DNA from 2 places in the uncultured Sphingopyxis sp. genome. Region 2 is predicted to be linked to the other one. Evidence: predicted binding sites of a transcription regulator. Region 2 holds the regulator's gene; the other holds the start of a gene.

Region 1 (14,813 bases), 720 kb from region 2:
CGAGAATAATGCGCGGCTGATCGACGCGGGGTTTCGCATCGCGCTGACGCGGTCGAGCACCGCGCGGTCCGAATGGCGCTCGGTGCTCGTCACCGCGGGGCAGGATTTCGGGTTCCGGCAGGCGCATGGCGAGGATTATACGTCGCAGCGCGTCGTCGATTTCCTGCTGCGCGATCCCGCCAACCCGTCGAGCATCCTGTCGGTCGTCAAGCAGGCGCGCGACAATGCGCGCACCGCGCGCACCTATCTGACGCGCGAGGTGTGGGAGGCGGTCAACACGAGCTGGATGACGCTCGGCGCGCTGCTCCGGCGGCAGGTGCGCGAGGACGATCTGCCCGACGTGCTCGCGGCGATCCGCCAGCAGAGCGCGCAGGTGGTGGGGGCCTTTTCGGGCACGATGCTGCGCAACGACGGCTATAATTTCGCGCGGCTCGGCACCTTCCTCGAACGCGCCGACAACACCGCGCGCATCCTCGACGTCAAATATTATCTGCTGCTGCCGTCGGTCGCGCATATCGGCAGCTCGATCGACAATGTGCAGTGGGAAACGATCCTGCGCTCGGTGTCGGCGCACCGTGCCTATCACTGGCTCTATGGGACCGAGATCAGCGCGCTCAAGATCGCCGAATTCCTGATCCTCTACAAGCAGATGCCGCGCAGTCTCGCCTTTTGCTGCGACCAGATGAACGATAATCTCGGTTTGTTGCAGCGCACTTATGGCGAGGAAACCGAAGCGGTGCGGATGGGCGCCGCGATCTGCCGCGACCGGCTCTCGCGTCCGATCGCGTCGATCTTCGACGGCGGGCTGCACGAGTTCATCACCGACTTCCTTCGCGCCAACGCCGCGCTCGCGCGGCAGATCGAGCGCGACTATCGCTTCGTGGAGTGACCATGCGGCTGCGCGTCGAACATATCACCCATTATCAATATGACGGCCCGGTCCGCTACGCGCTGCAGCAGCTCAAGCTGACGCCGAAGGAGCGGCCGGGGCAGCAACTGATCCATGGCTGGACGGTCGGACTCGAAGGCGGGGCGCAGCAGCTTCACTATACCGACCATCACGGCAATGGCGTCGATCTCGTCGCGGTGGACGGCGGCGCGCGCGAACTCGTCATCCGCTGCACCGGCGAGGTCGAGCTGGTGACGTGGGACGGCGTGATCGGGCCGCACCGCGGGGCGATGCCGCTCTGGACCTTTCTGCGCCCGACCCCGCTGACGCGCGCGGGGCGGGGAGTGCGCTCGCTGACCGCTGAGCTTGGCCGCGATTTCGCGAGCGATATCGAACGGGCGCATGCGCTGTCGGCGCTGATCCTCGACAAGCTGCCGTACCGGATCGGGGTCACCGATGCCGAGACGACCGCCGAACAGGCGTTCGCGGGGGAGGGCGGCGTGTGTCAGGACCATGCGCATATCTTCATCGCCGCGATGCGCCATCTGGGCCATCCGGCGCGCTATGTTTCGGGCTATCTGATGATGAACGACCGGACCCATCAGGATGCGACGCACGGCTGGGCGGAAGCGCATTTCGACCATATCGGCTGGATCGGCTTCGACGTGAGCAACGGCCATTCGCCCGACCGGCGTTATCTCCGCGTCGCGACCGGCTTCGACTATCAGGACGCCGCCCCGGTTCGCGGCATGCGTTATGGTGCGGCGCAGGAAAATCTGGTTGTCCAATTGCAGGTCCAGCAATAAGCGGACCGGAAAGCGGGGCAGGGACTACGGGATTCGATGACCTATTGCGTTGGCATGCGTTTGAACAAGGGGCTGGTGTTCATGTCGGACACCCGCACCAATGCGGGCGTCGACGACATCTCGCAGGTCCGCAAGATGCGCAGCTGGACGGTTCCGGGCGAGCGCGTCATCACGCTGATGTCGGCGGGCAATCTCGCGACGACGCAGGCCGTCGTCAGCCTGCTCGACGAGCGCACCAAGGCGCCCGAGGAACGGCATCCCTCGATCCTCGCCGCGCCGTCGATGTTCGCGGTGGCGACGATCGTCGGCGAGACGCTGCGCAGCATCGTGATGCGCCACAATGACGAGGGGCCCGCGGCGGAGTCGCTGTTCCGAGCCTCGCTGATCGTCGGCGGGCAGATCAAGGGCTCCGAACCGCGGCTGTTCCTGATCTATCCCGAGGGCAATTTCATCGAGGCGGGCGAGGACAATCCCTTCTTTCAGATCGGCGAGACGAAATATGGGCGGCCGATCATCGTGCGATCCTACGACCCCGCCATGTCATTCGAGGATTCGGTGAAATTGCTCTGTGTCTCGTTCGATTCGACGATCCGTGCCAATGCCGGCGTCGACTTGCCGATCGACCTCAAGATCCACGAGCGCGACGATTATACAACGGTCCGCGAACGACGCTTCGAGCGGGGCGACCCCTATTTCGAGAGCGTCGCGAACGGCTGGGCCGAGGCGCTGGGGATCGCGCTGGCGGAACTGCCGGATTTTCATTTTTAAAGAGCGACGCTGACGTAATAAGCCGCGTGTCCCCGCGAAGGCGGGAGCCCATCACCGGCCGGCGCCAAATCGAGCCGGCAGGAGATGGGTCCCCGCCTTCGCGGGGACAGGCGGCGTTATCAGCAGGCGGCGTTCAGCGGTTCTTCCGCCCGTCGATCAGCCCGTCCACCAGGCTCGGGTCGGCGAGCGTCGATGTATCGCCCAGCGACCCGAAATCATTCTCGGCGATCTTCCTGAGGATGCGCCGCATGATCTTGCCGCTCCGTGTCTTGGGCAGCGCGGGGGTCAGGTGGATATGGTCGGGGGTGGCGATCGGCCCGATCTCGGTGCGGACCTGCTGCTTGAGTTCGGCGGCGACCGCGTCGGTCGGCTCGACCCCGGCGTTGAGCGTGACATAGGCGTAGATGCCCTGGCCCTTGATGTCGTGGGGGAAACCGACGACCGCCGCCTCGGCGACGAGGTCGTGCAGGACGAGCGCGCTTTCGACCTCGGCGGTGCCCATGCGGTGGCCCGAAACGTTGATGACGTCGTCGACGCGGCCGGTGATCCGCCAATAGCCGTCGGCGTCGCGGCGGCAGCCGTCGCCGGTGAAATATTTGCCCCGATAGGTCGAGAAATAGGTCTGGATGAAGCGGTCGTGATCGCCCCACAGGGTGCGCGCCTGCCCCGGCCAGCTGTGCGTGATGCAGAGATTGCCCTCGGCCGCGCCGCCGCTCTGTTCGTCGACGAGCACGCCGCCCTCGGCATCGACGAGCTGCGGGCGGATGCCGAAGAAGGGCTTGCCCGCGCTCCCCGGCTGCATCGGATGCGCGCCGGGCAGGGTGGTGATCATGATGCCGCCGGTTTCGGTCTGCCACCAGGTATCGACGACGGGGACGCGGCCTTTGCCGACGGTCTGGTGATACCAGCGCCAGGCTTCGGGGTTGATCGGCTCGCCGACGCTGCCGAGCAGCCGGAGCGACGAGAGGTCGTGGCGCGTCACATAATCGTCGCCCTCGCGCATCAGCGCGCGGATCGCGGTCGGCGCGGTGTAGAGGATGTTGACCCTATGCTTGTCGACGACCTGCCAGAAACGGTCGTGGTCGGGGTAGTTGGGTACGCCCTCGAACATCAGGGTTGTCGCGCCGTTCTGCAGGGGGCCGTAGACGACGTAGCTGTGACCGGTGACCCAGCCGATGTCGGCGCTGCACCAGAAGATTTCGCCCTCGCGATAGTCGAAGCCGTAGAAGAAGGTCGAGGCGACCCACACGGCATAGCCGCCGACCGTGTGGAGCACGCCCTTGGGCTTCCCCGTCGAGCCCGAGGTGTAGAGGATGAAGAGCGGGTCCTCGGCATTCATCGGTTCGCACGGGCACGCATCGCCGACGTCGGCGGAGAGCGCGTCGTACCAATGGTCGCGGCCTTCCTTCATCGCGACGTCGCCGCCGGTGTGGGCGATCACCAGCACGGCCTTCACGTCGACGCGCTCCAATGCCTTGTCGACATTGGCCTTGAGCGGCACCACCTTGCCGCCGCGCAGTCCCTCGTCGGCGCAGATCACCCAGTCGCTGCCGCAATCCTCGATCCGGCCGTGGATCGCCTCGGGCGAGAAGCCGCCGAAGACGACGCTGTGGACCGCGCCGATGCGCGCGCAGGCGAGCATCGCCACCGCGCCCTCGGGGATCATCGGCATATAGATGGTGACGCGGTCGCCCTTTTGGACGCCCATCTTCTTCAGCGTGTTGGCGAAGCGGATGACGTCGGCGAGCAGCGCCTGGTAGCTGATGTGCCGGGTCTCGCCATCGGGGGCGTCGGGTTCGAAGATGATCGCGGTGCGTGTCCCATGGCCGGCGGCGACATGGCGGTCGATGGCGTTGTGGCAGAGGTTGAGAACGCCGTCCTCATACCATTTGATCGCGACGGGATCATAGGACCAGCCCGCGATCTTCGTCGGCGGGGCGATCCAGTCGACGCGTTTCGCCTGTTCGGCCCAAAAGGCATCGGGGTCCGCAATGCTCTGGGCATAGAGCCGGTCATAGTCGGCGGCGGTGCAGTGTGTGTTTGCGGCGGCGTCCGCGGGAACGGGAACCAGCGGTTCGGAGGGGGGCAGGTCGGACACGGCAAGATTCTCCCGCTTTCGATTTGACTCACTTGCTGGCTGCGATAACCCGCGAGCCGCAAACTGCAAGGCGCATGCGCGCTTATGAAGGGACGGAATATGGTTCAACTGGGCCAAGAGATAGGTGGACTGCTCGATGGGCTTGGCGTCGATCGCGCGCTGTGGACCGAAGGGTCGATGCCGTCGGTGACCCCGCTGACGGGCGAACAGCTCGGCATGGTGCGGATCGCCGATGCGGCGACGATCGATACGGTGCTGAACGGCGCGCGCGCGGCGTTCCGCGCGTGGCGCACCGTCCCGGCGCCGCGCCGCGGCGAACTGGTGCGGTTGTGGGGCGAGGAACTGCGCGCCGCGAAGGACGATCTCGCGAAGCTGGTGACGATCGAGGCGGGCAAGATCGCGTCCGAGGGTGCGGGCGAGGTGCAGGAGATGATCGACATCTGCGATTTCGCGCTCGGCCTGTCGCGCCAGCTGTATGGCCTGACGATCGCGACCGAGCGGCCGGGGCACCGGATGATGGAGGTCTGGCATCCGCTCGGCGTCGTCGGTGTGATTTCGGCGTTCAACTTTCCGGTCGCGGTGTGGGCGTGGAACGCCGCGCTCGCGCTTGTCTGCGGCAACAGCGTCGTGTGGAAACCGTCGGAAAAGACGCCGCTGACCGCGCTCGCGACGCAGGCGATTTTCGAACGCGCGGTCGCGCGCTTCGGCGACGCGCCCGAGGGCCTGTCGCAATTGCTCATCGGCGGTCGCGAAGCGGGCGAGGCGCTGGTCGATGACCGGCGGGTGGCGCTCGTCTCGGCGACGGGCTCGACGCGGATGGGCCGCGCGGTCGCGCCGCGCCTCGCGCAGCGTTTCGCCCGCGCGATCCTCGAACTCGGCGGCAACAACGGCGTGATCGTCGCGCCCTCGGCCGATCTCGATCTCGCGCTACGCGGCGTCGCATTCGGGGCGATGGGGACCGCGGGGCAGCGTTGCACGACGACGCGGCGCCTGTTCCTGCACGACGGCATTTATGACGGCTTCGTCGAAAGGCTGAAGGCCGCCTATGCCAGCGTCGGCGTCGGCAATCCGCTGGCGGGCGAGGTGCTCGTCGGGCCGCTGATCGACCGCGCGGCCTATGAGATGATGCAGGGGGCGCTGGCGGCTGCCAGAGCGGCGGGCGGCGTCGTGCATGGCGGCGAGCGGGTGGGCGAGGGCGAAAGCTTCTATGTCCGGCCCGCGCTCGTCGAGATGCCCGCGCAGATCGGGCCTGTGCTGGAGGAGACGTTCGCGCCGATCCTCTATGTCATGCGCTATGACGATCTCGACGCGGCGATCGAGCAGCATAATGATGTCGCGGCGGGCCTGTCGTCGGCGATCTTCACGACCGACATGCGCGAGGCCGAACGCTTTCTCGCCGCGAGCGACTGCGGGATCGCCAACGTCAATCTGGGGACGAGCGGCGCGGAAATCGGCGGGGCGTTCGGCGGCGAGAAGGAGACGGGCGGCGGGCGCGAGTCGGGATCGGACAGCTGGAAAGCCTATATGCGCCGCGCGACGAACACGGTGAATTATTCGGACGCGCTGCCGCTGGCGCAGGGGGTGAGTTTCGAGGTCTGAGTTCCCCTCCCGCTTGCGGGAGGGGTTAGGGGAGGGCGTGTAGCTCTCGCGCACCTCGATATTGAAACAGCCCCTCCCCCGACCCCTCCCGCAGGCGGGAGGGGAGAGGCTTACGCGCGCCAGCCATAGCCTTCGTCCAATGCGACGATCCGACCCTCGGTGCCAACCGGCTCCACCTTGCCGTCGGTCAGGAAGGCCAGCATCGCGGCGTCGCTCACATCGACATGCGCGAGCGTGCGCTTGCCTTCCGGCGTGCGCGCGACGACCACCCCCGCTTTCGGCGCACCGTCGCGCCCGTAGAACACGGTATAGCTCTCGATCGTCGCCGCCCCGGCATAATCCTCGATCAGCTCGGGCACCGCCCCGCGCTTCGCTTCGGCTTCGGCCTGATAGTCGAAATCCTGCGGGAAGCTCGCCGCCGCGATCGGCTCCTTCGCCAGCACGATGCAATGATTGTCGGTCGCGAAGCCGCCGTTGGCGAAGAGGAAGCCGGTGCGGCCCTCGTTGCGCAGTTTCTCGACCATCGAGACGATCGCGTGGCTCATATAATTGGCGATCGGGCCGCCGCCGAAGGTCAGCCCGCCGAACACGCTCGCGGGGCGATCCCACGGCCAGCCGAGGATGCGCCGCGCCATCTTGGGCACGCAGGGAAAGCAGCTGTAGAGTTCGACGCAGTCGAAATCACCGGCGGTCATGCCGTTGAGTTCGAGCGTGCGGGTGATCGACGTTTCCATGCTGACGCTGCCGTCGTAGCGGTCGCGGTGGAGGATGCTCGCGGGTTCCTTCGCGGCGGCGCCCATGCCGACGTAGATCAGCCGCTCCTCGGCGATCCCGCGCCGCCGCGCTTCGGCGAGGCTGGCGACGATAAAGCCCGCCCCCTGATTCACCGACGAATTGGCGACCATCAGCTTCGAATAGGGGAAGGCGATCGGGCGGTTGCGCTCGTCGATGCGGAGGATGTCGGCGGGCGAGGCTGGTTTCCTGATCCACGCGCCGTCGTTCGCCGCGGCGACTTCCGAAAAGCGCGACCAGATTTCGGCGCTTTCGAACTGCGCATCCTCGAGGCTTTCGCCCCATGCGGCGCGCGTCGCATTCTCGTAGAGCGGATAGACGTCGACCGGCGCGGCGAGGCCATGGCTTTGCGCATAATTGGGCTCGCGCCGCGTCGCGACCTTGCGCACCGCATTGTAGCTTTTGTCCTCGCCGCTCGCGGCCTTGGCGGCGCGGCCGGCGGCGGTGCGCAGGGCTTCGCCGCCGACGATCGCGGCGAGTTTGATTTCGCCCGCGCCGATGCGGTTCGCCGCCTCGTTGAGCAGGCGCACCGGGGTGTCGCCGTGCGGCGCGGCGGACTGATAGTTGATCGCGGGGCTCGCGCCGATCGCAGCGGCGAGCGGCTCGCAGAGCTTGCCGAGGTGGTGGAAGCTGATCTGGTCGACGATCGCGAGGCTGTCGATGTCGGCGAGTAGCACGCCTGCATCGTCGGCAGCGACTTTCAGCGCCGCGACCATCAGTCCGAGCGAATCGAGTCCCGCGTCGGGATCGTCGGGGCGATCGTTGACCTGCCCGACGCCGATGATGACGGGGATGCGTTCGGGATCGGTCATCATGTCAACGCGCTTTCCATTCGGGCTTGCGCTTTTGCGCGAAAGCCAGCGGGCCTTCGCGCGCGTCTTCGCTGCGCATCAGGACAGCGCGCTCGCGCGTATTATGTTCCCAATAGGGCGCGTCGGCGGCGATGCGGCCCTGCTCGATGCCGAGCGCGACGCGCTTCGACGCCTGCACCGACAGCGGCGCGTTGGCGGCGATCTTTTCGGCAAGTGCCAGCGCCGTCGGCATCAGATCGGCGAGCGGAACGACATGGTTGACGAGGCCATATTCGGCGGCGCGCGCGGCGGGGATCGGGTCGCCGGTCAGCATATATTCCATCGCGAGTTTCCTCGGTAACTGCTGCGCGAGGCGGAAGGCGCCGCCCGCCGCGGCGAACAGCCCGACCTTGACCTCGGGCAGCCCGAATTGCGCATGATCGGCGGCGACGATGATGTCGCTCATCAGCGCGATTTCGCACCCGCCGCCAAAGGCGAAGCCGTTGACCGCTGCGATGATCGGCTTCGAGATCGGGTGCGACACCATGCCTGCGAAACCCCACGCCTGCTGCGCCGGATCATCGGGGTAGAGGCTCTCGCCGCGCGACAGCGCGACGAGGTCGGCGCCCGCGCAGAAGCTCTTGTCGCCCGCGCCGGTGATGACGACGGCGCGGATCTCGGGGTCGTTCTCGGCCTCTTCGAGCGCGGAGCCGACGCCGATATGGACCGCGGCATTGACCGCGTTGCGCGCCTCGGGCCGGTTGATCGTGACGATCAGGATGTGGCCGCGGCGTTCGGTGAGGATGGTGGTGTCGGTCATCGCGAATCTCTCCCTTTCGGGCGAGTATCGCGGGAGGTTGACGTTTACGTCAACTGTAAAGGGTGACGGTACTCAAACAAGCCCTGTGCTCCCGCGAAGGCGGGAGCCCATCACCGGTCGGTGCTATTTTGAACCGGCAGGAGATGGGTCCCCGCCTTCGCGGGGACGCACAGCTATTCTATTTCGGCCGGATCAGATCGACTGCCCGGTCTTCGCCCAGTCGGCGAGGAAGCCTTCGATGCCCTTTTCGGTCAGGACATGCTTGAACAGCCCCTTGATCACCGACGGCGGCGCGGTCATCACGTCGGCGCCGATCTTGGCGGCTTCGAGGACGTGGATGCCGTGGCGCACGCTCGCGACGAGGATTTCGGTCGCGAAACCATAATTGTCGTAGATCAGGCGGATATCCGAAATCAGTTGCATGCCGTCGAAGCCATTGTCGTCGTGGCGGCCGACGAAGGGCGAGACGAAAGTCGCGCCGGCCTTGGCGGCGAGCAAAGCCTGCGTCGCCGAGAAGCAGAGCGTGACGTTGACCATCGTGCCGTCGCCGGTCAGCGCCTTGCACGTCTTGAGGCCGTCGATCGTCAGCGGCACCTTGATGCAGACATTGTCGGCGATCTTGCGGAGGATTTCGGCCTCCTTCATCATCGTCGCATGGTCGAGCGCGACAACCTCGGCCGAGACGGGGCCATCGACGATGGCGCAGATTTCCTTCGTCACTTCCTTGAAGTCGCGGCCCGACTTGGCGATCAGCGACGGGTTGGTGGTGACGCCGTCGAGCAGGCCGGTCGCGGCGAGTTCCTGAATGTCGGCGATTTCGGCGGTGTCGGCGAAGAATTTCATGGGATGGGCTTTCCTGTGGGAAGGTGATTCGGGATTGCTGCTCCCCTAGAGCAACGCGCGCGAAAACTGAACCGCCACCCTCCGTTCGTCATTGCGAGCGGAGCGAAGCAATCCAGAGCGGTGTACGCCGCCCTGGATTGCCGCGTCGCTACGCTCCTCGCAATGACGAGGGTGGAAAGGGCTGGAGTTCTTTGTTTGTTCCGTTTAAGCGCCGGCTATGGCAAAAGCGAAGCGTCAATATGTCTGCCAGAATTGCGGGGGCGTCTCGTACCGCTGGCAGGGGCAGTGCGCCGACTGCGGCGAATGGAACACGCTGGTCGAGGAGGCGGCGGAGACCGTCTTTTCGGCGAAGCACGACCTCAGCCGCGGCGGGCGCACGATCGCGCTCGAAACGCTCGATGCCGACAGCCGGATGCCCGAGCGGATGCTGTGCGGGATTGCCGAGTTCGACCGCGCATTGGGCGGCGGCTTCGTCGCGGGGTCGGCGACGCTGATCGGCGGCGACCCGGGGATCGGCAAGTCAACCTTGCTGCTGCAGGCGGCGGGGCGGCTCGCGAAATCGGGCAAGTCGGTCGTCTATATCAGCGGCGAGGAGGCGGCGGCGCAGGTGCGGCTGCGCGCGCAGCGGCTGGGGCTCGGCCAGGCGCCGGTTGCGCTCGCGAGCGCGACGTCGGTGCGCGACATATTGGCGACGCTCGACGGGCGCGATGCCGATTTCGTCGTGATCGATTCGATCCAGACGATGCACAGCGACCTGATCGACAGCGCGCCGGGAACGGTGAGCCAGGTGCGCGCGAGCGCGCAGGAACTGATCCGCTATGCCAAGGACAGCGACGCCGCGATCGTGCTCGTCGGCCATGTGACGAAGGACGGGACGATCGCGGGACCGCGCGTGCTCGAACATATGGTCGACACCGTGCTCGCGTTCGAGGGCGAGCGCAGCCACCAATACCGCATCCTGCGCGCAGTGAAGAACCGCTTCGGCGGCACCGACGAGATCGGGGTGTTCGCGATGGGCGAGGAGGGGCTGGGCGAGGTTGCCAATCCGTCGAGCCTGTTCCTGACCGACCGCAGCCGCGACGTGCCGGGGTCGGTGGTGTTTCCGGCGCTCGAAGGCACGCGGCCGGTGCTGGTCGAGGTGCAGGCGCTGACCGTCCGCCTCGCGAGCGGGGCGACACCGCGCCGCGCCGTCGTCGGTTGGGACAGCGGGCGGCTGGCGATGGTGCTCGCGGTGCTCGAAGCGCGCTGCGGGCTCCAGATGGGCGCCGCCGAAGTCTATCTCAACATCGCGGGCGGCTATCGCCTCACCGATCCCGCCGCCGACCTCGCGGTCGCCGCGGCGCTGATCTCGGCATTCAGCGAGCGGCCGGTGCCCGCCGATGCGATCGTCTTCGGCGAACTGTCGCTGTCGGGCGAGGTGCGGCAGGTGGCGCACGACGCCCTGCGTCTCCGCGAAGCGGCGAAGCTCGGTTTTTCGCGTGGATGGGGGCCGCAGGGGATGAAGGGCGTCGGCGGGATTTCGGTTACCGGTTTCGGCCGGCTCGGCGAACTCGTTGACCTGATGCTCGGGCGCGACTAGCGACCGGGAAATGGGAAGTCTGACGGCTCTGGATATCATCGTGCTGACGCTCGTCGGCGGCGGCGCGGTGCTCGGTTTTTCGCGCGGCCTGGTGCAGGAAGTGACGACGCTGCTGGCGTGGGTCCTCGCAATCGCGGCTGTGCGTTTCTTTCATCCGCTGGTCACCGACCTGCTCGCGGGCTGGGTCGGGGGTGAGGGCGGCGCGGCGATGCTGGCGTTCGTGCTGCTGTTCGGGGGCGTGTTCGCGCTCGCCAATTGGGGATCGCGCGCGATGGGACAGCGCAGCCGCGCGTCACTCGTCGGCGGGTTCGACCGCGGGCTCGGCGCGGGCTTCGGCGCGGTGAAGGGCCTGCTGATCGCGACGATCGGCTTCATGATCGTGACTTTGCTCTACGACATCGGCTATGGCAATGCGCAGCGCCCGGCGTGGATGACGGGCAGCCGCACCTATCCGGCGCTCAACGCGACGAGCGCGGCGATGAGCAAGGTGATCGCCGAACGGCGCGCCGAGGCGCGCGAGGCCGAAACCGAAGCCGCGAAGGACGACGCATCATGAGCGCGCCGCTCTATAATCGCGACATATTGGCGCTGGCGGTCGCGACCGCCGACTATCTGCCGCTCGACGATGCGCGGCACCGTGTCAGCAAGCGGGCGCCGCTGTGCGGCAGCGCGATCATCCTCGATCTCGACACCGACGATGCGGGCCGCGTGACGCGCGTCGGCCTGCATGTCGAAGCCTGCGCGCTCGGCCAGGCGTCGGCCGCGCTGCTCGCGCGTCACGCGCGGGGGCGGGGGCTCGCCGAAATCCGCGCCGCGCGCGAGCGGATAGCGGGCTGGTTCGCGGGCGAGGGCGAGCGGCCCGACTGGCCGGGCTTCGACCTGCTCGCTCCCGCGCGCGATTATCCCGCGCGTCAGGGGGCGATCCTGCTGCCCTTCGATGCCGCGATCGCGGCGCTCGAGGAGCGGGCGGCGGCGGCGTGACGCTGCTCGCGCTTACCGCGGCGGCATCCGAAGCGGCCGAGACGGCGACCGACACCGCGCTGATGGAAGGCGCGATCCTGCTCGGCGTCGCGACCCTGTTCGTGCTGATTTTCCGCCGGCTCGGCCTCGGCGCCGTGCTGGGCTATCTCATCGCCGGCGCGATCGTCGGGCCGCACGGGCTCGGTCTGGTCGGCGGCGGCGAATCGAAGCTGGCCTTCGCCGAGCTCGGCATCGCCTTCCTGCTCTTCCTCGTCGGGCTCGAGCTGTCGCCGCGCCGGCTGTGGCAGATGCGCCGCGCGATCTTCGGGATCGGCATGGTGCAGGTCGTGGCGACCGGGCTGGTGCTCACCGCGCTCATCCATTTGACGCTGGGGTTCAGTCCCGCGGCTTCGCTCGCGCTCGGCCTGCCGCTCGCGCTGTCGTCGACCGCGCAGGTGCTGCCGGGGCTCAAAAGCTCGGGGCGGATCAATTCGCCTTTCGGCGAAAAGGCCTTTTCGATCCTCCTCTTCCAGGATCTCGCGATCGTTCCGATGATCACGATCATCGCCGCCCTGTCGCGCGCGCCCGCCAACCCCGCGGCGCCGTCGGGCTGGCAGATGGCCTTTTTCACGCTGTGGGCGATCGTCGTGCTGGTGCTGGCGGGCCGCTTCGTCGTCAATCCGCTGCTCCGGGTCATCGGCCGCTATGGCGAGCGCGAATTGTTCGTCGTCGTCGGCCTGCTCACCGTGCTGGCGAGCGCGGCGCTGATGCACAGCCTGCACGTCTCGACCGCGCTCGGCGCCTTCGTTGCGGGCGTGATGCTCGCCGATTCGCCCTATCGGCACGAGATCGAATCGGACATCGAGCCCTTTCGTCTGATCCTGCTCGGCCTCTTTTTCCTCGCCGTCGGCATGGTGCTCGACGTCGGCGCGGTCATCGAGCGGCCGATGCTGGTGCTCGTGCTCGCGGCGGGACTGGTCGCCGTCAAATTTTCGGTCCTCACCGTGATCATCCGCCTTTTCGGCAAGCCCTGGAAAGCGGCGCTCGGCCTTGGCCTGCTCCTGAGCCAGGGCGGCGAGTTCGGTTTCCTGCTCTTCGCGCAGGCCGCCGACGCGATGCTCATCCAGCCCGAAGCCGCGAGCCTGTTCAGCGCCGTCGTCACCTTGTCGATGATCTCCACGCCCTTTCTGATGCTGTTCGCGCGCAACCTGGAATTCGCGCCCGAAACCGACGCGCCGGTGCTCGACGATCCCGCCGATGCGCCGCGGGGATCGGCGATCGTCGTCGGATATGGGCGGTTCGGGCAGATCGTGGCGCAAATGCTGCACGGCGTCGCCTGCTCGGTCACGCTGATCGACAAGAAGCCGAGCCAGATCGAGCTGTCGAGTCGCTTCGACACCAAGGTCTATTTCGGCGACGGGCTGCGGATCGATCTGCTCCGCCGGGCGGGGGGCGAGGAGGCGCGGCTGATCATCTTCTGCATGGATGACGCGTCGGTCGACGCCGACGCGATGAAGCCGATCGTCGAGGCGTTCCCGAACGCGAAGATATTGATGCGGGTGTTCGACAGGCGACAATTGCTTGCGATCGACGGATCGGGCGTCGACGGCGTCATCCGCGAAGTCTTCGAAAGCTCGATCGCGATGGGGTTGACGGCGCTTCGCCATCTGGGTGTCGATCCGGCCGAGATGGACGACGTCGAGGCGACCCTGCGCCACCTCGACGACACGCGGCTGCAGGCGCAGCTCGACGAGGGCGACCTGTCTGCGGGCATGGACCACCGTTTCAAGCCGGGCGGCGGGCGCGAGGCCGACAGCGTGCTCGAAAAATTCCGCCGCAAGCGGCAGGCAGCGAAAGCGGTCCGCGACGAGGATGAGGTAATGGGCTGAAAGGCATCGCCGGGCGCTGCGACAGGTGAGCAGGGGATGGCCGCTTTGGGGTGGAGAGCTGCCGTTCCTATAGCCGTCGCCCCCGCCTTCGCGGGGGCGACGTCCATTTTTGGGTCGTCAGCCCACTCTGCCCGCACCGTCCAGAAAGGCCGCGACGGCGTCGAGGCCATGTTCGTCGGTGACGAAGCTTTGCCCGATGCCGCGCGTCAGGATCAGCGGCAGCTTGCCGCCGCGCACTTTCTTGTCATGCGCCATATGCGCGGCGAGTTCGGCGCCGGGCGTGTTCACGCCCGCGCTCGCGAGGCTGTGCGGCAGATCGACGCTGGCGAGATGCGCACGCACCCGCTCGGCATCGGCGGCGGAGCAAAGGCCGTTCGCGGCCGAGAATTGATGCGCGAGCACCATCCCCGCCGCGACCGCCTCGCCGTGGAGCAGCCGGTCCGAATAGCCGGTCTCCGCCTCGAGCGCGTGGCCGAAGCTGTGGCCGAGGTTGAGCAGCGCGCGAATATCCTGCGTCTCGCGTTCGTCGGCGGCGACGATGCGGGCTTTGGCCGCGACGCTGTGCGCAATCGCCTTGTGGCGGGCTGCGCTGTCGCCCGCGAGCAAGGCTGCGCCGTTCGCTTCGCACCAGGCGAAAAAGTCGGCATCGTCGATCAGCCCATATTTGACGACCTCGGCATAGCCAGCGCCGAGTTCGCGGCGCGGCAGCGTTTCGAGCGTCGTGGGATCGATCACGACCATCGCGGGCTGGTGGAAGGCGCCGATGAGATTCTTGCCGGCCGGCACGTTGATCGCGGTCTTGCCGCCGACGCTGCTGTCGACCTGCGCGAGCAAGGTGGTCGGGACCTGGATGAAATGGCAGCCGCGCTTGACGATGCTGCACGCGAAGCCGACGAGATCGCCGATCACGCCTCCTCCCAGCGCAATGACATGGTCGCCGCGCTCGACGCCTTCGCCGATCAGCCATTCGGTGAGCCGC
Region 2 (14,813 bases):
GGCGATGCACTGGATCGGGGGGCTGCTGGTACTGGCGGGCGGGGCGCTCGCCGGATGGCTGATCGGCTGGCATCGCCGGCTCGGGCGCATGATGATCGCGGGGTGCGGGATGGTCGCCGCGGGGCTTTTGCTCGTCTGGCTGCGCGCGGTCTGGGTCGCCGCCCCGGTGCTGGCTGCGCCGGCGACGACCGAATTTTCGGCGATCGTCGAACGCGTCGAGCCGCTGCCCGCAAAAGGGAAGATTCGCATTCTCGCTCTGCCGCAGCGGCGGAGCGACCTGCCGCCGCGCGTGCGCCTGACGCTGCGCGGCGAGCAGGCGGCGGGCCTCGCCGAGGGCGAGGCGATCGGGGTTCGTGCGCGGCTGATGCCGCCGCCGGTCGCGAGCCTGCCCGGCGGCTATGATTTCGCGCAGCGCGCCTGGTTCGACGGCATCGGTGCGGTCGGGACGGTGCTCGGCGAGGTTGCGCGCGCGCCGGGGCGCGGCACGGCGCGGCCGTCGGTGCGTGTGCGGCCGAGCGCGCATATCCATGGGCAGATCGAAGGGTCGGCGGGGGGCATCGCGGCCGCGCTCGTCACCGGCGATCGCGGCGCGATTTCCGAGGCCGACGAGGAGGCGATGCGCCGCAGCGGGCTGGCGCATTTGCTGTCGATCAGTGGGCTGCACGTCACCGCGGTCGTCACTTTTGCGATGCTCGCCGCGATGCGGCTGCTTGCGCTGAGCCCGCGGCTCGCGCTCGCGGGCATTGTCCTGCCGCTCGCGGCGGCGACGGGGGCGCTTGCGGGCGGGGGCTATACATGGCTCGCGGGAGCCGAGGTGCCGACGCTGCGATCGTTCATCGCCGCGCTGCTCGTGCTCGCCGCCTTGCTGATGGGGCGCGAGGCGCTGACGCTGCGGCTCGTTGCCGCGGGGGCGCTGATCGTGCTGGTCTGGCGGCCCGAGGCGCTGGCGGGCCCGAGCTTTCAGCTGAGCTTCGCGGCGGTAACGGCGATCATCGCGCTTCATGAGAGCCGGCGGATGCAGGCGTTCATGGCGCGCCGCGAGGAGCCGTGGTTGTTCCGGCTGGGACGCGGCGTGGCCGGATTGCTGATCACCGGGCTCGTCGTCGAGGTCGCATTGGCGCCGATCGCGCTGTTCCATTTCCACAAGGCGGGACTCTACGGCGCGCTCGCCAATGTCGTCGCGATCCCGCTCACGACCTTCGTCATCATGCCGTTCGAGGCGCTCGCCTTGCTCTTCGACAGCGTCGGCCTCGGCGCGCCTTTGTGGTGGATTGCCGAGCAGGCGTTGCGCGCACTGATCGCGCTGGCGCATGGCGTCGCCGAGGCGCCGGGCGCGGTTGCGACGCTGCCGAGCTTTCCGCCTTGGGGCTTTGCGCTCGCGGTCTTCGGCGGGCTGTGGATATTGTTATGGCAGACGCGCTGGCGCCGGGCGGGGGCGGTACCGCTGGCGGTCGGGATGGCGGCGCTGCTCGCCGCGCCGCGCCCCGGCCTGCTCGTCACCGGCGACGGGCGGCATATCGCCGCCGCACTGCCCGATGGCGGCTATGCGCTGCTGCGCGACCGGGCGGGCGATTATGTTCGCGATACGGTTGCCGAGGCGGCGGGGGTCGATGCGCCGCTTCTGGCGCTCGCCGACCTCGATCATGTCGAGTGCAATCGCGATTTCTGCCGCTGGGCGCAGGGCGAGGGCGTGGCGCGGCGGATCGTCCTCGCCTCGCGCGGGCGCGACCGGATCGAGGGCGCCGACATGGCCGCTGCGTGCGCCGCCGCCGACGTCGTGATCAGCGACCGCTGGCTACCGCGCGAATGCACGGGGCGCTGGATGACGATCGACCGCGACAGCCTTGCCGAAACCGGCGGGCTGGCAATCTATCTGGGCGAAGCGCCGGAAGCCGTCGCCACGCTGAAAGCGGGCGACGAGCATCCGTGGCGCCGGCCGCAGCAGCTTAGTGGTAACGACGAAGCAGTCCCGACAGCCGCCCTTGCACGATGACGCGCTCGGCGGGGTAGCGTTGCGGTTCATAGGCGCTGTTGGCGGGATCGAGCCGGATCATCTGGCCTTCGCGGCGGAAATATTTGAGCGTCGCATCCTGTCCGTCGACGAGCGCGACGACGATGTCGCCCTCGCGCGCGGTGCTCGCCTTCTGGATCAGCGCATAGTCGCCGTCGAAGATGCCCGCCTCGACCATCGAATCGCCCGACACTTCGAGCGCATAATGTTCGCCCGAGCCGAGCAGCGCGGCGGGGACGGCGAGATTGTTGTGATCTTCGAACGCCTCGATCGGCACGCCCGCGGCGATCTTGCCGTGCAGCGGCACTTCGACGATGTCGTTCGCCGCGATCGGCCGCATCGCGGGCGGGCTCTTGCGCAGCGGGACGATATTGTCGCGATCGTTGCGCACGGCGGGCTTCGCCGCTTCGGGCACCTTGAGCACCTCGAGCGCGCGGGCGCGGTTGGGTAGGCGGCGGAGAAAACCCCTTTCTTCCAAGGCACTTATCAGCCGGTGGATGCCCGATTTCGACTTGAGGCCGAGCGCCTCCTTCATCTCCTCGAACGAGGGCGAAATGCCGCTCGCGTCGAGGCGCTGCTGGATGAAGTGGAGCAGTTCATGCTGCTTCGCGGTCAACATCGGTCGTTCTCCATGATGCCATATCGGACATAGGGAGAACGATAGTGGAACAAATCGGAACTTGTCAAGCGATGACGATATAGTCCGCTGCCGCGCCGGCCGCGCGCGCGCGGGCGCCGATGTCGCGGATCAGCAGCGCATTGGCCGAGGCGAGCGGCAGCGTGCGGCCGCTTTCCTGCCCGATCATGGGGATCAGCCGGCCGCTTTCGAGTCGCGCGCGCAGATAGTCGCGGCGTGTCCCGCCCTCGCCGAGCGGCGCGGCGAGCGGTGCGCGATGCACCGCGGGCAGCGGATCGGCCGCCCCGGCGAGGTGGCGGACGAGCGGCAGCAGGAACAAGGTCGCGGTGACGAAGGCCGAGGAGGGATTGCCGGGCAGGCCGAGCAGCACCGCGTCGCCGAGCGTTCCGGCGATCAGCGGCTTTCCGGGCTTCATCGCGATCTTCCAGAAATCGAGCCGCCCGCCAGCGTCGTCGAGCGCGCCGCGGACATGGTCGTGATCGCCGACCGACGCGCCGCCGACGGTGACGATGACGTCGTGACGTCGTGCCAACTCCTTGAGAATGTTCGCGAGCTTCGCGCGGTCGTCGGGGGCATGAAGGGGCAGGACGGGCGCGGCGGCTTCTCCGGCGAGCATCGCGGCGAGCATGACGCCGTTGCTGTCGGGGATGCGGCCGGGCGCGAGCGGGCGTCCGGGCGGGACGAGTTCGTCGCCGGTCGTGACGATCGCGACGCGCGGGCGGCGGCCGACGGCGAGCTGGCCCGCGCCGCTCATCGCCGCCGCCGCGATGGCGCCGGGGGTCAGGCGCGTGCCCGCGGGCAGCAGGCAATCGCCGGCGGCGAAATCGGCCGCGCGGGGCCGGACATGGCGTCCGCGCGCGCCGGGGCCGTCGCGCGTCAGCGTCAGCGCGTCGCCATCGCGCGCGACATCCTCCTGCACGATGACCGTGTCGGCACCGGGGGGGAGCAGCGCGCCGGCGAAGATACGCATCGCTTCGCCGGGGCCCACGCTGCGGCCGGGCGCGGCGCCCGCGGCGCTTTCGCCGATAACGGTCCACGGGCCGGGCAGGTCGTCGAAGCGGATCGCATAGCCGTCCATGGCGGAAAGCGGTGCTTCGGGCTGGTCGCGCAGCGCGACGACATTGTCCGAAAGATGGCGTCCAGGCGATTCGGAAAAGGCGATATTCTCGCTGCCGAGCGGTTCGCGTAGCGCGAGGAGCCGCGCCTGCGCCTCCTCGACGGCGAGCAGGCCGCTCATTCGGCGCGCCAGTCGCCCGAGCGGCCGCCGCTTTTTTCGAGGAGGCGGATGTCGCCGAGCACCATCGCGCGGTCGAGCGCCTTCGCCATGTCGTAAAGGGTGAGGAGCGCGACCGACGCGGCGGTGAGCGCCTCCATCTCGACCCCCGTCGGCCCCGTCGTCTGCGCGACGGCAGTAACCGCGATACCCTTGTCTTCCCACGCGAAATCGACGCCGATCTTGGTCAGCGCGAGCGCGTGGCAGAGCGGGATGAGGTCGGCGGTGCGCTTCGCCGCCATGATCCCGGCGATGCGCGCGGTCGAGAGCACGTCGCCCTTGGGAGCGTTGCCGTTGCGGATCGCTTCGAGGGCCTCGGGTGACATGGCGATGCGGCCGCCCGCGACGGCGCGGCGCTGCGTCGCGGGCTTGGCGCCGACGTCGACCATGTGCGCGGTGCCGGTCGCGTCGAGATGAGTCGGTTTGGGTGTCATTGCCGGAGGACGGAAGCAAGGCGGCGGGCGAAAGGCAAGGGGGATGGGGGGCGGGCTGGTAGTTGCTTTAACGATTATCGTCACCCCGGACTTGATCCGGGGTCCATTCGCACGGGCGTCGGAAGAATGGATCCCGGATCAGGTCCGGGATGACGAATGTCTGAGACCGACCGATTGCGGCCTCTTACATTGTCATCCCCGCGAAAGCGGGGACCCAGAGCGTGCGTAGGCTGATCCCGCACTGGGTTCCCGCTTTCGCGGGAATGACGAAGGTAGAGAACGGCAACTCCCCACCCCAAAGCGGAAATCGCCCGTCAGCCTTCCAGCAGCGCCCTGGTTGCCGCCGTGACGTCGTTCTGGCGCATCAGGCTTTCGCCGACGAGGAAGGCTTTGACGCCGCTTTCCGCCAGTCTTTGACAGTCGGCGTGGCTCGCGATGCCGCTTTCGCCGACGAGCAAAGTGCCCGGCGGGACAAGCTTCGCGAGGCGTTCGGTGACGGCGAGGTCGGTTTCGAAGCTTCTGAGGTCGCGGTTGTTGACGCCGATCAGGCGCGATTCGAGCCGCGAGAGCGCGCGGTCGAGTTCGGCTTCGTCGTGAACCTCGACCAGCACGTCCATGCCGCGTTCGAGCGCCGCGGCCTCGATCTCGCGCATCGGGCCGTCGTCGAGCGCGGCGACGATGATCAGGATCGCGTCGGCGCCGATCGCGCGGGCTTCGGCGACCTGCCACGGGTCGACCATGAAATCCTTGCGGAGCACGGGGAGGGGGCAGGCGGCGCGCGCGGCGACGAGATAATCCTCATGCCCCTGAAAATATGACGCGTCGGTCAGCACCGACAGGCAGGCCGCTCCGTGCACCGCATAGGCGCGGGCGTGGTCCGGAGGGTTGAAATCCTCCCTTATCAATCCCTTGGACGGCGATGCTTTCTTGATTTCGGCGATCAGCCCGAAGCCGCCGGCGTCGATCTTCGCCTGAAGCGCCTTCGTGAAACCGCGAACCGCGCCGGCGTCGATCGCATCGAGATCGGAGACGGAGCGTAGCGCACGGCGCTCGGCGACTTCTTCGGCCTTGGTCGCAAGTATCTGGGTTAGCTTGTTCATTTATAGGCGATCCAGCAATTGAGCAGCGCGTTGGCGAGGCCCTTGTCGATCGCCTCGGCGGCTTCCTCGACGCCTTCGAGCAAGGTCGCGGCGGCGCCCGCGACGACGAGCGCCTCGGCGGCGTTGTAGAGCACCGCGTCGCGATAGGCGCCGGGCTCGCCCTGCAGCAAGCCGCGGAGCGCCCTGGCGTTATATTCGGCGTCGCCGCCGCGGATTTCGGCGAGCGAGCGCGTCGGCAAGCCCGCGTCGGCGGCAATGCTGCGCTGCATCCTTACGCCCTCGGGTGTCACCACTGCGACCTCGTTGCCGCCCGCGAGCGACAGTTCGTCGAGCCCCTCGTCGCCCGAGATGACGCGCGAATGGTCGGTGCCGAGCCGGTGGAGCGCCTCGGCATAGACGGGGACATAGGCGGGGCGGGCGATGCCGACGAGCTGGCGCGTGACGCGCGCCGGATTGGCGAGCGGGCCCATCAGGTTGAAAATCGTCCGCCGCCCGATCGCCTTGCGGATCGGCATGATGCGCTTCATCGCCGGATGGCGCGTGCCCGCGAAGAGGAAGCAGATGCCGAGGTCGGCGAGCTGCTCCTCGGCCATGCGGTCGGCGCGCTCCATGTCGAGGCCGAGCGCCTCCAGCGTATCGGCGGCGCCCGATTTCGAAGAAGCAGCGCGGTTTCCGTGCTTTGCAACCGGAACCTCACACGCCGCGACGACGATCGACACCGCGGTCGAGACGTTGAGCGTATGATGGCCGTCGCCGCCGGTGCCGCAGACGTCGATCGCGCCCGCGGGGGCGTTTATGGGGATCAGCCGGTCGCGCATCGCTTCGGCCGCGGCGGCGATTTCGACCATCGTTTCGCCGCGGTCGGACAGCGCGATCAGAAATTGGGTGACCTGCTCGTCGCTCGCGCCGCCGTCGAGCATCGTCGCGAATGCATCGGCCGCCTCGTCGTGATCGAGCAGCGCCGAGGGGTCGGGGAAGGGACCGAAGCGGCTCATGCCGCCTTGCGCTCGCCCGCCGGCAGCCCCGCGATCTTCAGGAAATTGGCGAGCATCGCGTGGCCGTGCTCGGTCGCGATGCTCTCGGGATGGAACTGGACGCCGTGGATCGGCAGATCGGCGTGGCGGAAACCCATGACCGCGCCGTCGTCGCTCGTCGCGTTGATGACGAGATCGGCGGGAATGTCGACGACCTCGAGGCTGTGGTAGCGCGTCGCCTGAAAGGGCGAGGGCAGGCCCGCGTAAAGCCCGCTGCCGTCGTGGCAGACGGGCGAGGTCTTGCCGTGCATCAGATGGCCGCGCTGGACGGTGCCGCCGAAATGCTGCCCGATCGCCTGATGGCCGAGGCAGACGCCGAGCAACGGACGCCGCGCGTCGGCGCAGGCGGCGACGAGGTCGAGGCTGATGCCCGCCTCGTTCGGCGTGCAGGGGCCGGGCGAGATCAGGATCGCGTCGGCGCCTGAGCCAAGGGCCTCTGCCGCGGTGAGCGCGTCGTTGCGTTCGACGCGCACGTCGGCGCCGAGCTCGATCAGATAGTGAACGAGGTTGAAGGTGAAGCTGTCATAATTGTCGATGACGAGGATCATGGGAGGGCGCACTAACCGCTTTGCTGGGGTTGGGGAAGGGATAGAAGCTTGTGAAGCCGCAAACCCAGCTTCGTTGGCCGGGGAAGGTCGAAATCTCATCGGCGAGATCCCGGCCTTCGCCGGGATGACGGGAATCAGGTGGAGCGGTTATATCGTCTATCGCCCGATCTGCGCCGCCTTGTCGCGCAAATCCGCCGCGGCCTGCTGTCTTCCGCGCTTGTCGAGCAGCCCGGCGTAAAATTCCATGATTCCCGCATTCAGCGGCTGCAACCGATAGGCGCGGTCGATCAGCAGCAGCGCGCGCGCATCGTCGCCCTTCGCCGCCCAGGCGCGCGCCAGTTCGCGCAAGGTCACGACGTCGCGGTCGCCGATCCGCCGCCGCACGCGCTCGAAATGCGCGATCGCCCGGTCCCAATGTTCGAGGTCCATCGCGAGATGCCCGGCGAGCCGGTCGGCGGCGATGCTCGACGGCTGCCCGTCGCGCAGCGCCAGAATAGCGGCGCCCGATCCGGCGACGTCGCCCGCGCGGTAGAGCGCGTTGGCGAGGCGCAGCGTCGTGCGCTCGCCCGCGTCGATCGCGCGCGCGGCGCGAAACGCCTCGACCGCGAGGGCGAACCGCCCGCCCGCGAGCGCCGCGTCGCCGAGCAGGATATGCGCGTCGGCGACGCCGCGGTTCGCGTCGCGCAGCCGCGCCGCGCGGGCGATCGCGCGCGCGCTGTTGCCGCTCGCAAGCTCGGCGGCGATCGCCGGAATCGCCTTGGCCGGATCGAGCGGCGCGGCGTCGGCCGCCATCGCCACCAGCGCATAATCGTCATCGACCGCGAAGGGCACGGCTTCGCCGGGACTCAGCGCGGCCGCGCGTCCCAGATAATCGGCCGATTCCATGCCCCGCCCCAGTTCGGCGGCCGCGCGCGATGCGAGGATCAGCGACCAGCTGTCGGCGTCGGGGCGGCGGACGAGCGGCTGCAGCGCCTCGCGCGCGGCGCCCGCATCGCCATCGGCCCATTCGGCGGCGGCGAGGATGCGGCGCGCGGTGAAATTATGCGGCTGATCGGCGAGCAGCCGGTCCGCCCACGTCGCCGCGACCGCCTCGCCGCCCAGTTCCAGCTCGACGATGGCGCTCAACAGCATGAAGGACGGCTGTTCGTCGAGTTCGCCGCGCGTGCGCTGGAGCAGGCTGCGCGCGAGCGCATAATTGTCCGCGCGCGCCGCGAGCACCGCCTGGAGATAGAAAAGCCGCGGATCGCGCGGCACGATCGTCGCCGCATGGCGCAGCGCCGCCAGCATGTCGCGATAGCGGCCGAGATCGCCGAGCGTCGCGGCCTGATCGATCAGCGCGTTCGCATTGTCGGGATCGGCGGCGAGCGCATCGGCATACCAGCCGAGCGAGGCCTCCAGTCCCTCCTGGCCGCGCACGAGATTCGCCTTGAACGCCAGCGCGGCGCTGTTCGACCTGTCGAGCTCGATCGCATAATCGACCGCGTCGCGCGCGCCGAGCGTGTCGGCATTGGCCTCGCGAAAGCGCGCGACATCGACCCACAGGGCCGCGCTGCGCGGCAGTTCATGCACCGCCCGGTCATAGGCCTCGCGCGCCGCGCCGAGGTCGCCGTTCGCAAGGTGGACGTCGCCCGCGACCCACGCTGCCTCGCCCATCATCTCGGGGATGACCGGCCCCGCGTCGAGCGCCGCGAGCGCGCGTGCGCTCTCGCCCTGCATCGCATAGGCGCGGGCGAGCAGCGGGCGCAGCGCCTCGTCGTTCGCGCCGGCGCCGAGCGCGTCCTTCACCGCCGCCTCGGCCCCGACCCCGTCGCCGAGCCGGATCGCGACGCGCGCCAGCATGACGCGACTTGCGATGTCGCCCGGATCGTCGGCGATCGCCGCCTGCAACGCCGCGCGGCGCTGTTCATCGGCCTGGCGCGGCGTGTCCGGTCCGCCGCCGCCGCACGCCGCGAGCAGCAGCGCCGCCACGAGCGGCGCGCCGGTCCAGACGCGGCGCAAGGTCATTCAGCCCTGCATCCGATATTGTTTGAGCAGGTCGTAGAGCGTCGGCCGGCTGATCCCGAGCAATTTCGCCGCGAGCGAAATATTGCCCTCGCTTTGCGTCATCGCGCGGCGGATCGCGACGCGGTCGGCGGCCTCGCGCGCGCTGCGCAGGTTGAGCCATGCCTCTTCGCCCGCTTCACCGCCGCCCGCCATGTCGAGGTCCTCGCGCATCACCAGCTTGCCGTCGGCCATGATAACGGCGCGCTTGATGCGGTTTTCAAGCTCGCGGACATTGCCCGGCCAGCGCGCCTCGTCGATCGCCTGCAAAGCGTCGGGCGCGAAACCGCGTACGCCGGGGTTCATCTCGGGCGCATATTGGTGGAGGAAATGGCGCGCGAGCAGCACCGCGTCGCCCGGCCGCTCGGCGAGCGAAGGGATTTTCACCACCATCTCGGCGAGCCGGTAATAAAGATCGTCGCGAAAGCTCTGCCCGGCGATCATCGCATCGAGATCGCGGTGCGTCGCGCAGACGATGCGGGTATCGACCGGGATCGCCTTGCGGCCGCCGATCCGTTCGATCGTGCGTTCCTGAAGGAAGCGCAGCAGCTTGACCTGCAAGGGCAGCGGAATGTCGCCGACCTCATCGAGGAAGAGCGTGCCGCCGTGCGCGAGCTCGATCTTGCCCTCGGTCGTCTTCACCGCGCCGGTGAAGGCGCCTTTTTCATGCCCGAACAGCTCGCTTTCGAGCAGATTCTCGGGGATCGCGGCGCAGTTGATCGCGACGAAGGCGCCGTCGCGGCGTCCGCTCGCCTCGTGCAGCCCGCGCGCGAGCAATTCCTTGCCGGTGCCGCTCGCGCCGAGCAGCATCACCGACACGTCGAGGTTCGCGACGCGCTCGATCGTGCGCGCGACCTTCTGCATTTCGGGCGCGCCGGTGATCATCCCGCCGAGCACGCGATTGTCGCCCGCGCCCTGGCTCGCCAGCCGCGCATTTTCGACTTCGAGTTCGCGGACGTGAAAGGCGCGCGCGACGATTAGCCCCAGTTCGTCGATGTCGATCGGCTTCTGATAGAAATCCCACGCCCCGCTCGCGATCGCGGTCAGCGCGCTCGCGCGCTCGCCATGCCCCGACACGACGATGACCTTGGTGTCGGGCTTGGCCTCGAGGATCGCCTTGAGCGTCCGGAACCCCTCGCGCGTCCCGTCGGGATCGGGCGGCAGGCCGAGGTCGAGCGTCACCACCTCGGGCTCCTCGGCGCGCAGCAGTTCGATCGCGGCATCATGGTCGCCGGCGACGAGCACGCGATAATCCTCATAGGCCCATTTGAGCTGCGCCTGCAGCCCGGCGTCGTCCTCGACCACCAGCAATGTGCGCAAACCGGTCCCGCCCTCGCTCATTTCGTTCCTGCTTTCATCACTCGCGCATCGCTCCCGGCCGCGGCGCGCGCATCGGCGAGCGGCAGCCACAGCGTGAAATTGCTGCCCTTGCCCGGCTCGCTCGCCACTTCGATCGCGCCGCCCATCGCCTGCGCGAGTCGGAGCGCCTCGAACGCGCCGAGCCCGAAGCCGCCGTCCTTCGTCGACACGAAGGGCTTGAACAGCTCGTCGCGGATGAAGTCGCGCGTCATGCCGCAGCCCTGATCGATCACGTCGATGCGCACGCGCTCCTGTTCGGCGACCGCGACGACCTGCACCGGTGTGTCGGGCGCCGACGCGTCGATCGCGTTCGCCACCAGATGCTGGACGATCTGGCGGACCGCGCCGGCCTCGGCCCACGCCGACAGGCCGGCCTGGCATCCGACGAACAGAGCGCGGCGCGGCCGCATTTCCGCCGCGACCTCGTTCAGCACCGGCTCGACCAGCGTGCGCCCGGGCTCGGCCGCGGGCCCGCGCTCGCGCGGCGACAGCCGGACGAGCAGGTCGCTGAGCCGCCCCGCCGAAATCTTCAGCGTCTGCGTCATGTCGGCGCGAAACGCGGGCTTGTCGGCGTGGCGCTCGGCATTGCGCGCGAGCAGCGACAATTGGCTCGCCAGATTCTTGATGTCGTGCATGATGAAGGCGAAGCGGCGGTTGAACTCGTCGAAACGCCGCGCCTCCGACAAGGCCTGCTGGCTCTGCGATTCGGCGAGATAGCTCGCCGCCTGCTGCCCCGCAATGCGCAGCACGTCGAGGTCTTCCCAGTCGAGCGCGCGCGACACCGGGGGGCGGTGCAGCACCGCGATCGCGATCATCCGCTGGAAATGCAGCACAGGAACGACTACCCACGCACGCGCGTCGGCGATAAGCCAGTCGGGAAGCGCCAGATCCGCGCTTCCCCGTCCGCGGCGCTCGGCGTCGAGATCGACGATATGCCGCGTCTCCTGCAACATGAAGGCCGATCGCAGCGGCAGGACGGCCTCTTCGCCCATGCCGCCCGGCCAATGCCATTGCTCGGCGACGCGAAAGCCGCCCGCCGCGCCGGGCAGCATCAGCAAGGCGCCCGGACTGCCCGTCAATTGCGCGAGCGCCTTGGCGACGCGGCGGTAAAGGTTGCGGTCGTCCTCGCCGTCCCCCTGCGCCAGCGTCGCGGTGAAGCGCATCCATTCGGCGCGATAATCGTAGCGATGCTCGAAGAAATGCTTGGAGATCATCACCGCGAGCCACGCGCGCGATCGCGAGGAGGCGAGCATCAGCCCCCCTGCGCCGAGCGCGAAGGCCAGCGAGATCGCCTGCGCCAGCTCGGCATAATCGCTCCCGACCGCGCGCGCGAACGCCCCAGTCAGCGCGATCAGGATCAGATAGGCGGCGGCGGCGAGCAGGATCAGCGACCGCGTCGCCGCCGTGCGCGACAGCCGCATCCGCTCGCGGCCGATGTCCATCGCCGCGACGACATGGATCGGCGCGGTGAGCAGCGCGACCGCGGGCAGCAGCGCGATCAGCGTCGAGGCCTTCGCTCCGGTCAGCGCGCCGATCAACTGGACGTTGAGTTCATAGGCCCAGAGCATCGCGAAGCCGCCCGCGACCGCGAGCACGGGCATCCGTAGCCCGCCGCTCGCGCGGCGCACCGCGCCGTCGATGATCAGCAGCCCGCCGATCGCGACGGTCATCGCGCTAAAGGTCAGCGTCGGCTTCATCCACGGCGCGGCGGCGGGCCCCGCGCGCCAATGCGCCGCGGCGCCGAGCAGGAAGGCAAGCAGGCAGATCGTCGCGAGCATCCGCAGGATCAGGCGCAGCGGCCGCGGCATCGGCGCGCGCGGCGACCAGAAGGTCGCGCCGAGCCAGCCGAGCATCGCGCCGTCGCGGATCATCTGCACGACCAGCGCCTCCGACGTTCCGGGCGAAAAGATCGTCAGCGCCGCGCACCAAAGCGCGGTCGCCGCCGCCGCCAGCAGCTGCCAGCGCGGCGCGGGCATCAGCGCCGCCATGCGTGCGCGCGGCCGCATCAGCAGCCACAAGGTGACGCCGGCAAAGCCCGCCAGTGCGAGGATCGAGAGGATGTGCGACAGGGCCGCGAGCACGGCTAGCGCGCTCCCTCCGGCCACAGCACGACGCGCACCGTCTGGAGCAGGATCAGGAGGTCGAGGAAGGGCGAATAATTCTTGGCGTAATAAAGATCATATTCCAGCTTCACGCGCGCATCCTCGACCGACGCGCCATAGGGATAGTTGATCTGGGCCCAGCCGGTCAGGCCGGGCTTCACCATGTGTCGTTCGGCGTAATAGGGCAGCTTCTTTTCGAGCTCCGCGACGAAACTCGGCCGTTCGGGACGCGGCCCGACGAAGCTCATGTCGCCCTTGAGCACGCACCAGGTCTGCGGCAGTTCGTCGATGCGCAGCTTGCGGATCACGCGGCCGACGCGGGTCACGCGCGGGTCGTTCTCGCTCGCCCACACGGCCTTGCCCGCCGCCTCGGCGTCGGTGCGCATCGACCGGATCTTGAAGATGTCATAGGGTTCGCCGAACAGGCCGACGCGCGGCTGGCGGTAAAAGACCGGCCCGCGGCTGTCGAGCACCACCGCGATCCCCGCGACGACGATCAGCGGGAGCCCGACGATGAGCACGATCAGGCTGGCAAGGATATCGAATATCCGCTTGCCGACCTTGGAAATCCGCTGCCCCGCCGAAAAGCCGTCGGAGAAGATGAGGCCGCTCGGGTTCGTCGTCGCCAGGTCGACGCGTCCCGTCTCGCGCTCGATGAAGCTCGCGATGTCGTTGACATGCACCCCCGTCGTCTTGACGCGCAAGAGGTCGTTCAGCGGCAGCGCGTTGCGCCGTTCCTCGAGCGCGAGCACGACTTCGCCGGCGCGCAGCATCACGACATGCTCCGACAGATTGGCGATCGCCTCGCGCGGGATCGCCCCCGCCACCGACTTTTCATTGGCGCTCATCGCGACGAAGCCGACCATCTCGAGCCCGCTGCCGGGCGCGTCGGCCAGCGCCGCGAGCCGCGCCGCGCGCGGTCCGGCGCCGAGCACGAGGATGCGGCGGCGGAAGGCTTCGGCGCCCGCCGACTGCGTCAGGATCAGGCGGATCACGAACAGCACGCCGATCGCGAAGATCATCGCATAGAGGCTGTTCGCGCGCCACAAAGTCGCGGTCGGCAACAGGAAACCGAGCACCGAGAGGAAGATCACCCCGAGCGAGATTGCGGCGAGCAGGCGCGCGGTCGCGAAGCGCATCGAGCGCAGTCCCTCGTTCCCGTACATCCCCGTCGCCATCATCGCGAGCGAATTGGACACGCCGAAGGTCAGGAGCGGCAGCCAGCGGCTCGCCAGCGGCCCCGCGTCGAACCCCGCCTGATGCGCATAAAGGTGCCACGCCCCCTCGGCCGAGCCGAGCAGCGCGAGAAATTCGATCAGCGCCAGCCAGACGACGGCGTGCGGGACATAATGTTTGAACAGCCGGAACATGAAAAATCGCAAACCTTTCGCCGGCGCGATACTATATCCGAGGCGTCAACTGTCGGTTAATTTTACACTCACATATTGCGGCATGTTGTGTCTTGTTCCCCCCATATCGTGCGATAGGCTGATCCCATGACCAGCATGATCCAGCCTCTCATCCTCTGCGGCGGCGCGGGCACCCGCCTGTGGCCCGAATCGCGCGGCACCCGCGCCAAGCAGTTCCTGCTGCTCCACGGCCAGCGCAGCCTGTTCCGCCAGACCGTCGAGCGCACCCCCGCGGGTCCCGATTTCCTGCCGCCCATTGTCCTCTGCGGCGACGGCCATGTCGCGATGGTGCGCGAGCAGATGGGCGACCGCGAGGAGACGCTGCTCGTCGAGCCGATGCCGCGCAACACCGCCGCGGCGATCGCGCTCGCCGTCGCGCAGGCCGACGCCGACACGCTGCTGCTCGTGATGCCGAGCGATCATGTCATCACCGACGTCCCCGCCTTTCACGCCGCGATCGCCAAGGGGGTCCGCCTCGCGCAGAAGGACTGGATCGTCACCTTCGGCATCACCCCCGACCGCCCCGAAACGGGCTTCGGCTATATCGCCGCCGGTGCGCCCCTGGGCGAAGACGGCTTCGCGGTCGACCGCTTCGTCGAAAAACCTCCGCTGGAGGAGGCCGAAGCGATGCTCGCGGCGGGCGGCTACAGCTGGAACGCCGGCATCTTCCTGTTCCGCGCCGCGCGGATGCGCGACGCGATGCTCACCCATTGCCGCCCCATATTCGAGGCCGCCGACAAGGCGATGGCCGCGGGAATGCGCGACGGCGACGCGCTCTACGCCGACGCCATCGAGTTCGCGAAGGCGCCCGCCGACTCGATCGATTATGCCGTGATGGAAAAGGACGATCGCGTCGCGGTCGTCCC

The links. The regulator LexA, encoded in region 2, represses DNA repair genes until DNA is damaged. The targets are predictions, from matches to a motif close to GTTCCNCNCTTGTTCT.
Region 1: the regulator LexA is predicted to act here: its motif matches at 9,593-9,608, upstream of radA (DNA repair protein RadA).

The regions. Positions count from the first base shown of each region.
Region 1 is NZ_LT598653.1:2,986,601-3,001,413, reverse strand. Features, by position in the region: gene QZL87_RS13945 (alpha-E domain-containing protein) at 1-889, shown strand, start outside; gene QZL87_RS13940 (transglutaminase family protein) at 892-1,695, shown strand; gene QZL87_RS13935 (peptidase) at 1,732-2,463, shown strand; gene acs (acetate--CoA ligase) at 2,597-4,561, opposite strand; gene QZL87_RS13925 (aldehyde dehydrogenase family protein) at 4,661-6,160, shown strand; gene QZL87_RS13920 (acetyl-CoA acetyltransferase) at 6,271-7,764, opposite strand; gene QZL87_RS13915 (crotonase/enoyl-CoA hydratase family protein) at 7,769-8,563, opposite strand; gene fsa (fructose-6-phosphate aldolase) at 8,756-9,406, opposite strand; gene radA (DNA repair protein RadA) at 9,624-10,985, shown strand; gene QZL87_RS13900 (CvpA family protein) at 10,996-11,541, shown strand; gene QZL87_RS13895 (iron-sulfur cluster assembly scaffold protein) at 11,538-11,966, shown strand; gene QZL87_RS13890 (cation:proton antiporter) at 12,029-13,834, shown strand; gene aroB (3-dehydroquinate synthase) at 13,952-14,813, opposite strand, start outside.
Region 2 is NZ_LT598653.1:2,268,855-2,283,667, reverse strand. Features, by position in the region: gene QZL87_RS10520 (ComEC/Rec2 family competence protein) at 1-1,993, shown strand, start outside; gene lexA (transcriptional repressor LexA) at 1,947-2,630, opposite strand; gene QZL87_RS10510 (molybdopterin molybdotransferase MoeA) at 2,695-3,885, opposite strand; gene moaC (cyclic pyranopterin monophosphate synthase MoaC) at 3,882-4,355, opposite strand; gene trpC (indole-3-glycerol phosphate synthase TrpC) at 4,670-5,455, opposite strand; gene trpD (anthranilate phosphoribosyltransferase) at 5,452-6,450, opposite strand; gene QZL87_RS10490 (aminodeoxychorismate/anthranilate synthase component II) at 6,447-7,037, opposite strand; gene QZL87_RS10485 (tetratricopeptide repeat protein) at 7,194-9,041, opposite strand; gene prsR (PEP-CTERM-box response regulator transcription factor) at 9,042-10,418, opposite strand; gene prsK (XrtA/PEP-CTERM system histidine kinase PrsK) at 10,415-12,517, opposite strand; gene QZL87_RS10470 (TIGR03013 family XrtA/PEP-CTERM system glycosyltransferase) at 12,520-13,908, opposite strand; gene QZL87_RS10465 (sugar phosphate nucleotidyltransferase) at 14,044-14,813, shown strand, end outside.